Linked DNA regions of Oceanicoccus sp. KOV_DT_Chl. The protein of the gene in region 1 interacts with the protein of each later gene in a pairwise test. Links are inferred from orthologs where the notes say so. Each region holds a gene or a part of one and is shown on either strand. Other genes may lie near its edges. The genes, in order: rplL, UNITIG_RS00320 and parC.

The links.
Region 2: the proteins of rplL (region 1) and UNITIG_RS00320 interact in binary tests that used the Escherichia coli proteins (3 or more experiments, as listed by UniProt). The link is inferred for Oceanicoccus sp. KOV_DT_Chl from one-to-one orthologs.
Region 3: the proteins of rplL (region 1) and parC interact in binary tests that used the Escherichia coli proteins (3 or more experiments, as listed by UniProt). The link is inferred for Oceanicoccus sp. KOV_DT_Chl from one-to-one orthologs.

Annotation. Positions count from the first base shown.
Region 1 is NZ_FQLF01000005.1:828,505-831,224, forward strand. It holds rplL (50S ribosomal protein L7/L12), read right to left. Parts: upstream 1,688-2,720; coding sequence 1,313-1,687; downstream 1-1,312. Other genes in the region: rpoB (DNA-directed RNA polymerase subunit beta), read right to left, coding at 1-1,007; rplJ (50S ribosomal protein L10), read right to left, coding at 1,779-2,273; rplA (50S ribosomal protein L1), read right to left, coding at 2,612-2,720. UniProt on the Escherichia coli protein: The binding site for several of the GTPase factors involved in protein synthesis (IF-2, EF-Tu, EF-G and RF3). Is thus essential for accurate translation.
Region 2 is NZ_FQLF01000001.1:67,917-70,989, reverse strand. The notes cover bases 208-3,041. They hold UNITIG_RS00320 (rhodanese-related sulfurtransferase), read right to left. Parts: upstream 2,225-3,041; coding sequence 1,190-2,224; downstream 208-1,189. Other genes in these bases: UNITIG_RS00325 (MipA/OmpV family protein), read right to left, coding at 217-1,053. Outside these bases: UNITIG_RS00330 (tRNA-uridine aminocarboxypropyltransferase), read left to right, coding at 1-194. UniProt on the Escherichia coli protein: Catalyzes oxygen-dependent 5-hydroxyuridine (ho5U) modification at position 34 in tRNAs, the first step in 5-carboxymethoxyuridine (cmo5U) biosynthesis.
Region 3 is NZ_FQLF01000002.1:2,140,067-2,143,280, reverse strand. Bases 203-3,177 are described here. They hold parC (DNA topoisomerase IV subunit A), read right to left. Parts: upstream 2,843-3,177; coding sequence 563-2,842; downstream 203-562. Other genes in these bases: UNITIG_RS13875 (hypothetical protein), read left to right, coding at 3,067-3,177; UNITIG_RS13885 (DUF3703 domain-containing protein), read left to right, coding at 203-504. Also shown: UNITIG_RS13890 (hypothetical protein), read left to right, coding at 1-48; more of UNITIG_RS13885, read left to right, coding at 139-202; more of UNITIG_RS13875, read left to right, coding at 3,178-3,214. UniProt on the Escherichia coli protein: Topoisomerase IV is essential for chromosome segregation; it is the principal protein responsible for decatenating newly replicated chromosomes. It relaxes supercoiled DNA.

The DNA.
Region 1 (2,720 bases):
ACTCCAGCTTCACTCAACTGCTCCAATACTTCTTCAGTAAGCTCAGTATTACACTCAACTAAAATCTCACCGGTTTTTTCATCAACAACATTTTTCGCTAATGAACGACCCAGGATATACTCCTCGGGTACTGGCAAAGATTTCTGCTTTTCTTTTTCGATCTGATTAATGTGGCGCGCAGTAATGCGGCGACCCGTTTCAACCAATACCGAACCACCCTTGCCAATAATATCAAAGGAGGCCACTTCACCACGAAGACGCTCAGGGATAAGCGCCATCTTGAAAGTACCATCTTTAGCCACAGTAAATTCATCAACATCATAAAACATGTCGAGGATTTCTTCCGAGCTATAACCTAAAGCGCGCAGCAGAATAGTCGCTGGCAATTTACGACGGCGATCGATACGCACGTAAACCATATCTTTTGGATCAAATTCAAAATCCAACCATGATCCACGGTAAGGAATAATACGCGCGGAATAAAGCAACTTGCCCGAAGAGTGCGTCTTACCCTTATCGTGATCAAAGAATACGCCCGGTGAACGGTGCAACTGAGAGACTATTACGCGCTCGGTACCATTGATAACGAAGGTACCGTTTTCAGTCATCAATGGGATTTCACCCATGTAGACTTCCTGCTCTTTAATATCTTTGATGGTTTTGCTAGCTGATTCTTTATCGTAGATAATCAACCGTACTTTAACCCGGAGAGGAACCGCGTAGGTAACACCACGCAACTGACACTCAGAGACATCAAACGCCGGAGCACCTAACGCATAATCAACATATTCAAGCGCAGCACTGCCAGAATAACTAACAATAGGGAATACTGACTTAAACGCAGCATGCAACCCCACATCATCGCGCTTACCGATGGTGCTATTGTCTTGAGTGAATTTTTTGTACGAATCCAACTGTATCGCCAGTAAGTACGGGACATCCATAACATGGGACATCTTACCGAAATCCTTACGGATACGTTTTTTCTCTGTATACGAGTAGGCCATTAGCGCTCCCCAGCTTTCGTTGCTGATCAATATCCAGGCGGGATAAAGATCATCACAGTCCTGACATCAGGTCTTTCTTTTTGTTTTTACCGCAGCTCATTCCGCAGTAATAAACAAGTCGATTTTTTGCATGCTATGACTAGTTTTTATTTACAAAAAAACCAAAAACAAACAAAAAACCTATAAACAGAAAAAGGCCGATAGAAAAACCCAAAGATTTTTCCATCAGCCCGGCACTTTTTAGTGAAATTCTACGCCGTTTTTACGCAAGCAGAACTCCTCAATAAAGTGCTTATGCTACTTGCTTACTTAAGTTCGGCAGTTGCACCAGCTTCAACAAGCTGCTTAACAGCGTCATCAGCTGCATCTTTCGCCGCACCTTCCAAGATTGTCGCAGGCGCACCATCAACCATACCCTTGGCTTCTTTCAAGCCTAGGCCAGTGATCGCACGTACCGCTTTGATAACATTTACTTTCTTGTCACCAGCGCCAGTCAATACTACGTCAAACTCAGTTTTCTCTTCGGCAGCAGCACCAGCGTCACCGCCAGCAGGGCCTGCAGCTACAGCAGCCGCTGCAGATACGCCGAATTTTTCTTCCATTGCTTCAATCAGTGCAACAACATCTTTAACTGACATTTCAGCAACTGCATTGATGATATCTTCTTGAGATAAAGACATGATTCAGTTCCTATTTCTTTGAGCGCGTTACAAACAACACTCGGTAAATTCAATAAAAGCAGACAACTTACTCACATAACAGCAAGCAAGATTAAGCAGCTTCCGATTCTTTTTGGTCGCGAATGGCCGCAATAGTGCGAACCAATTTTCCAGCAGATGCTTCTTTCATCACGCTCATCAGCTTGGCGATAGCTTCGTCGAATGTTGGCAATGTTGCCAATACCGCGATATCTGTCACTTCACCGTCAAAGGCGGCAGCCTTCAACTCTAGCTTTTCATTATCTTTAGCGAAAGCACGCAAGATGCGCGCACCGGCACCTGGATGTTCGTTAGAAAATGCAATCAGAGTTGGGCCAACAAAAGAGTCAACAAGACACTCATAAGCCGTACCTTCAACAGCACGCTTGGCTAGGGTATTACGCACTACACGCATATACACACCAGCTTCACGAGCCTCTTTACGCAGTGCCGTCATATCTACAACAGAAACGCCACGAGCATCGGCGACTACTGCAGATAAAGCACTTTGAGCAACTTGCTGGACTTCAGCGACAATTGCTTTTTTGTCTTCAAGTCCTATTGCCACAATATTTCTCCAGAATTAGATAAACACTTAACAACTGTATTTATCGTTTCATTTTATGCCGTAAACATTAATATCAATGCCACAACAAATTGTTTCGGTGGTCACCCATTGCTATAGCCCCAAAAGAGACCGAACAACAAACTTCACCGTCTGCGTAGGCTTAACGCTGCCAATGGTAACCAACCCACCGCAACACATTTCATTAAGCCAGACCAATCATTAACCCTATAAATAAAGCAAAAGATTAACCTATAACACCTACGGTCTTTGACGGCCTGTTTATATTCTCGCTTGCGCTAAAACAGCAACAGACCACAAAGTTCCTTACCTTCTTTAGCTTAAACCTCTAAAGAAGACTGATCCAAAACCAAACCAGGCCCCATCGTTGAAGACAAAGTCATCTTCTTCAAATAAACACCTTTAGCCGCAGCAGGTTTGGCTTTTTTC
Region 2 (3,073 bases), on another replicon or contig:
GCTATCAAATTAGAAAACAGCCGGATGCCCAAGCGATTGCTACGGTCGAAGCGATTGCACAAACACTGGGTTTTTTGGAGCGAAATTCAACGAAATATGCGCCACTGTTAGCCTCCATGGAGTGGATAATTGCCCAGCAAATCAAAGCTATGGGCACAGACGTTTTTATTCGGCATTACCGCAACAAAAATTAAACGTGGCGTCTGCGCGATACGTTTAATTGTCCACCATGGCAGCCGATTTTTTGAATATCCAGGCAAAAGTAAAGCTCACCGCCACATAATCATCTTGTAGTAACAGCGGGCTATCTTCATTTTCGGCGCCGTCCAAATTGTAATAACTTACCCCGGCCCCGAACACATAGCGATCATAATGACGCTTTAGCCGCAGTGAAAAACGGCTGCCAGTGTAACCGGAGCGGGATTCATAATACCCGCGATTAGCCGTCACGTCTTGCAGTCCCACATCATAAATATAACCGTGATAACGATGATCACTAAACATCGGGCCGGCGGTAGCGCTTACCGTCCAGGGGCCGTTATCGACGCTATAATACAAGCGTGGATTAAAGGTCCAACCCTGATGATAAAACGGCTTATCGCCCAATAAAAAACCGGCGCGCAAGGGTAAATCGAAACGCCATATTTGCTCGGCATCCGAGCTAATCGTATATTGCAGCGTCGGCCCCACTTCCAGCATCAAGTCGAGGTCATCCATATTTTCACGGGCATCATTGTCTTCGCTATTAACGGGCAATGAACCACTAAAACTCAGGCGTAAATTCCACTTTTCACTGTTATAAAGAAACCCTCTGATACCGCTGCGGTCGGCGCGGATTATTTCACCTCGATAGGTAAAGTAAGGAAGCGGGAACAAATAGCCTTGTTGTTGTTCAGCACCCAAGTAATGCGGATGATATAAACCGGCAGCACCTATGCCCAACTCCCACAAGGGATTTTTTTCCGCACTTGCAGTCGAGTTAGCCACGGTTAAAAGGGAAAGTAATAACAGGATAAATCGAATGGTATTTTTATCATTGGCAAACAGTAGCACTACACTCTCCAAAGCTACCCGCCAATTTTGATGAGCCAGCTATTAATAATCAGTCCGTAATCTAATCATTAATAGCGGATTAGGCAAATTTACCTGCCTATCTGACTCTACTATTCCTTCAGACTCTCCCGATATATTATTGCTGCTGACGCTGCTGCTCTAAGCGTTGCGCTTTGCGTTGCCGCTTCAACTCTAACTGCTCAACCACATCCGAACCCATATGCTGTTCGCCACGGGCTTTGGCCAGCTGCATTTGTTTTTCCCTCTCTAAAAAGCGCTGGCGTTGCTCCGGGCTGGTTTTGTCATAACACGCAGGGCAACTCACGCCTTTTTGGTAATGCTGATGCGCTTTATCTTGCTCGGTAATAGGTAATCGACAGGCATGGCACTGATCATAATCGCCTTTTTCCAATTGATGATTTACCGTTACTCGATCGTCGAATACAAAACATTCGCCTTGCCACAGTGTTTCCTCGGCGGGAACGTCTTCCAGATATTTTAAAATGCCACCTTTCAAATGATAGACTTCGTCAAAACCTTGTTCTTTCAAATAGGCAGTAGATTTTTCACAGCGAATACCACCGGTACAAAACATTGCCACTTTTTTATTTTTAGCTGGGTCCAGATGGTCTTTTACGTACTGCGGAAATTCGCGAAAGCTTTCCGTCACCGGGTTGATCGCATTTTTAAACGTGCCGACCTGCACTTCATAATCATTGCGGGTATCAACCAGCACCACGTCAGGATCACTGATCAGCGCATTCCAGTCTTTGGGATCGACATAGGTGCCTACCACGCGCTTGGGGTCAATCCCTTCCACCCCCATAGTGACGATTTCTTTTTTCAATTTAACCTTGGTGCGCAGGAATGGTGGCTTGGTGGTATAGGATTCCTTGCTATCGATATCGACCAGCTCCGGCTGCTGACGCAACCAGTCCAGTAATTGATCAATGGCCTCACGAGAACCGGCAACCGTGCCATTAATACCTTCACTGGCCAGCAACAAAGTGCCCTTCACTGACAGTGACTTCATGGTATTTAATAGCGGTTCGCGCAGCACTTCAAATCGGTCTAAAGCAACAAATTTGTACAACGCGCACACCACAATGGTGTCTGGGGATGATTTTTTAGCAAGCGCAGCGTCGGCGCCTGTGGGTACAGTAGTCGTCATTTTCTTTCCTCAGCTGACCGGAACGTAAATCCGGCGCGTGTTAAAACCGCGCGAATTATAAGGAATTTAACTGCGAATGCCAAACCCGCCCGCTCCGCCCTCATCAAGCATTAACGAACCGCAACTTCCTGCGCCGCCGCAGACACGGTATAAAGAACAGCTAGAGCCCAAATAACCTTGATGACAATAACAAGAGAAACCTTATGAGTATTTTTGATCGTTTTCGTTTAGACGGCCAAGTCGCCATTATTACCGGTGCCGGTCGTGGCATAGGCGCAGCTATCGCCAAAGCATTTGCTGAAGCGGGTGCGGATATTGTCCTTGCCGCACGCACACTGGAACAACTGCAAACCACTGCTGCCGCCGTTGAAGCTTTTGGCCGCCGCACTTTAATCGTCCCTACCGACGTGATGGTTGATGAGCAATTGCAGCACTTAGCCGATCAAGCCATGGCTGAGTTTGGCCGTATTGATATATTGGTTAATAATGCCGGTGGCTTTCCCCCAAACCCGCCTTACAAACCAGCGCCCGCGACCTCGATAATGCATTCAAATTTAACGTCACCACTGCCTTTGAGATGACTCGTATCTGTGTGCCGTTAATGGTGAGTTCTGCTGGCTCGGGCTGTGTGATCAATATTTCTTCCGTTGCCGGTCAACACCCGTCGCCCTGCTTTGCCGCCTACGGTACCGCCAAATCTGCACTGTCTTTTTTAACGCGTGAACTGGCTCAGGACTTTGCTCCCAAGGTCCGGGTCAATGGCATTGGTGTCGGCTCGACCAAAACCGAAGCATTAAATACTGTACTCAATGATGATATCGAACAAACCATGAATGATCTCACTCCCAT
Region 3 (3,214 bases), on another replicon or contig:
TATAACGACACATGGCTTGATATTCTTTTATCAATATTCAATGATTAGCCGGAAGTACATCACCCGTATTACGCGATTGGCGTGAAGATTTTTCCGCCATTAACCAAGGCGACCTGATTTTGGCTATCGGAGAGCATAATGTCTAAATTTTCGAAAAGTATTGCACCGTTTGTAGCGATGGAAATTACCGCCGCCAAAAATTATCGCAACAGAGGTGATTTTGCTGTCGAATTTTCTCACCTTGAAAATGCCCACGTGTTAGGCCAAGAGTCGACCTATCATCATGTTAAAGTACATTGCTTGATGTTGCTGTGGGGTCTAAGGCAACGCCGGGTTGGTGAGATTGTTGGTCAATTAATAAGGATATTAGGCGCCGCTACCAAAACGGCTATTGGCTTTGTACCAACAGGTAATACGGGCGGCAGTAATATCAGCCCGTTTAAATCAATACCCATCAAGCCAGAGTTGTCAGCAATAATAAGCCGCGCCAAAGCAACTCAGTAATGCTAACTGCAGTACCCACGGCTCGGCGCTAAGCCGTCGGACTTTGGTAATACCCATACTATTCGGGCTTTTTAGCCTCTTTACTCACCACTTCCACCGCATCTACTTTCTGGAAGCCACGGGGTAATTTATGCCCTCGGCGGCCGCGCTCACCCAAATAATGATCCAGCTCACTAAACTTCATATTAACGTGACGCTTACCGGCGTAAACTCGCAATGTGTCAGTCTCGCGAAGTATCGCGACAGCAATCAAGTACTCTTCACGCGCCTGCACTCTCGACGCAGGAATACCAATAATTTTATTACCCTTACCACGCGCCATGGTCGGCAACTCCGATAAGGGGAACAATAACATCCGGCCTTCATTGGTAACTGCTGCGACAAAAGCACCATCAGTATGAGTACCGCCAACCATTCCTGGCTGTAATACTTGCCCGCCTTTCGGTAACGACAATGCCGCTTTACCCGCTTTATTTTTGGTTTGCAGATCAGCCAGCTTGACTACAAAACCATAACCGGCATCAGAGGCCAACAAATACAATTCGTCCTGGCCACCCATCATCAGGCCTTCAAAACTGGCACCTGAGGGCGAGTTAATACGACCAGTAAGTGGCTCTCCCTGACCTCGTGCCGATGGCAAGCTATGCGCACTGACGGTATAAGCCTTACCCCCAGAATCCAGAATAACCGCCGACTGATTAGATTTACCTTTCGCGGCCAGATGAAAACTATCACCTGATTTATAACTTAAACTTTGCGGATCAATCTCATGCCCTTTCGCCGAACGTATCCAGCCCTTAACCGATAACACTACGGTAACTGGTTCGGTGGTCATTAATTCTTCTTCGCTAAAGGCTCTTGCCTCTTCACGACTGACTATTGGCGACCGACGATCATCGCCATACTCTTCAACAGCAGCCAATAGTTCTTTGCGTACCAGGGTTTTTAGTCGACGCGGCGAGCCAATAATCTGTTCCAGATTTTCCTTTTCTTTTTCCAGTGCCTCTTCTTCTTCCTTGATTTTCATTTCTTCCAAACGTGCCAACTGACGCAATTTGGTTTCCAAAATATATTCGGCCTGCATTTCGACCAAATCAAAGCGCGCAATCAATTCTTGCTTGGGATTTTCTTCTTCACGAATAATGCGAATGACTTCATCTACATTGAGATACACGATCATCAATGCTGCCAATCGCATCAAGCGCTCTTCTACTTTTTGCAAACGGTGTTGCAAGCGACGCTTTGTTGTCTCGGACCGGAACAATAGCCATTCTGATAAAATTTTATCCAGCGTCTTTACTTCCGGCTTGCCGTCAATACCAATCATATTGAGGTTGACCCGATAGGTTTTCTCAAGATCAGTAGACGCAAATAAATGATTCATCATCGGCTCGACGTCTACACGATTTGAACGCGGGATGATAACCAGACGAGTCGGGCTTTCGTGATCCGACTCATCGCGCAAATCTGCGACCATCGGTAATTTTTTCGCGTGAATTTGCTGGGCAATTTGTTCCAAAACCTTGGCACCAGACACCTGATGCGGTAACGCGGTAATAACAATATCAGTCCCTTCTTTCTGCCACAGGGCTCGCATCCGAATACTACCTTTGCCCGTTTTGTAGATATTCAGGATATCTGCTCTGGGGGTAATAATCTCTGCGTCAGTTGGGAAGTCCGGCCCCTGGATATGCTCCATCAATTGTTCAATGCTGGCCCTGGGTTCATCTAACAAATGAATACAGGCGCTTACCACCTCACGCATATTGTGGGGAGGAATATCCGTTGCCATACCCACCGCAATCCCGGTAGTGCCATTGAGCAATACCGTTGGCACTTTTGATGGCAATACTTTGGGCTCATCCATAGTGCCATCGAAGTTAGCTTGCCACTCAACCGTGCCCTGACCCAATTCGGACAATAATAATTCCGCAAAGCCCGCCAGTTTCGATTCGGTGTATCGCATCGCCGCGAAAGATTTTGGGTCATCACTAGAGCCCCAGTTACCCTGACCATCAATCAACGGGTATCGGTAGGAAAAGTCCTGCGCCATTAATACCATCGCTTCATACACCGAGGTATCACCATGGGGGTGAAACTTACCAATTACATCACCGACGGTACGTGCCGATTTTTTGTATTTTGCCGCTGCCTTTAAGCCCAGCTCACTCATTGCATACACAATGCGCCGCTGCACTGGTTTCAAACCATCGGCAATATTAGGTAAAGCACGATCGAGAATAACGTACATGGAATAATCCAGATAAGCCTTCTCGGTGTAGGTTTTAAGGGAGATTTGTTCAACGCCATCGGCGGCGATATTGAACTGATCGGACATAATTTATACCGTTTTGTGAACTGTGAAATACTGCCGGATTATCCCTTATAAATCAGCTGGTTACTAGCGACGGATGGAAAAATACTGGCGCCAGTATAAGGGATTTCAGCGGCTCTTTAGTGGTAATTACCTAGATAAAATTTTGACTCCAAGACATATACTAGGAGTCAATTGATTGTCGGTAGGATACGGGCAAACCACTACCATTTTTCTCAGGAGCTGCCATGCAATCCAATGACAACGTAGTCCAGTTAAACGCGTTTAAGCGTGAATCCAATCAGGAAATTATTGATGATATCGGCGCTCGCGCCTTCCTGTTTCTACGTGACTCCGCCGAAGCCCAAGGCCTTGCCATAAAAGATGTCATTGTCG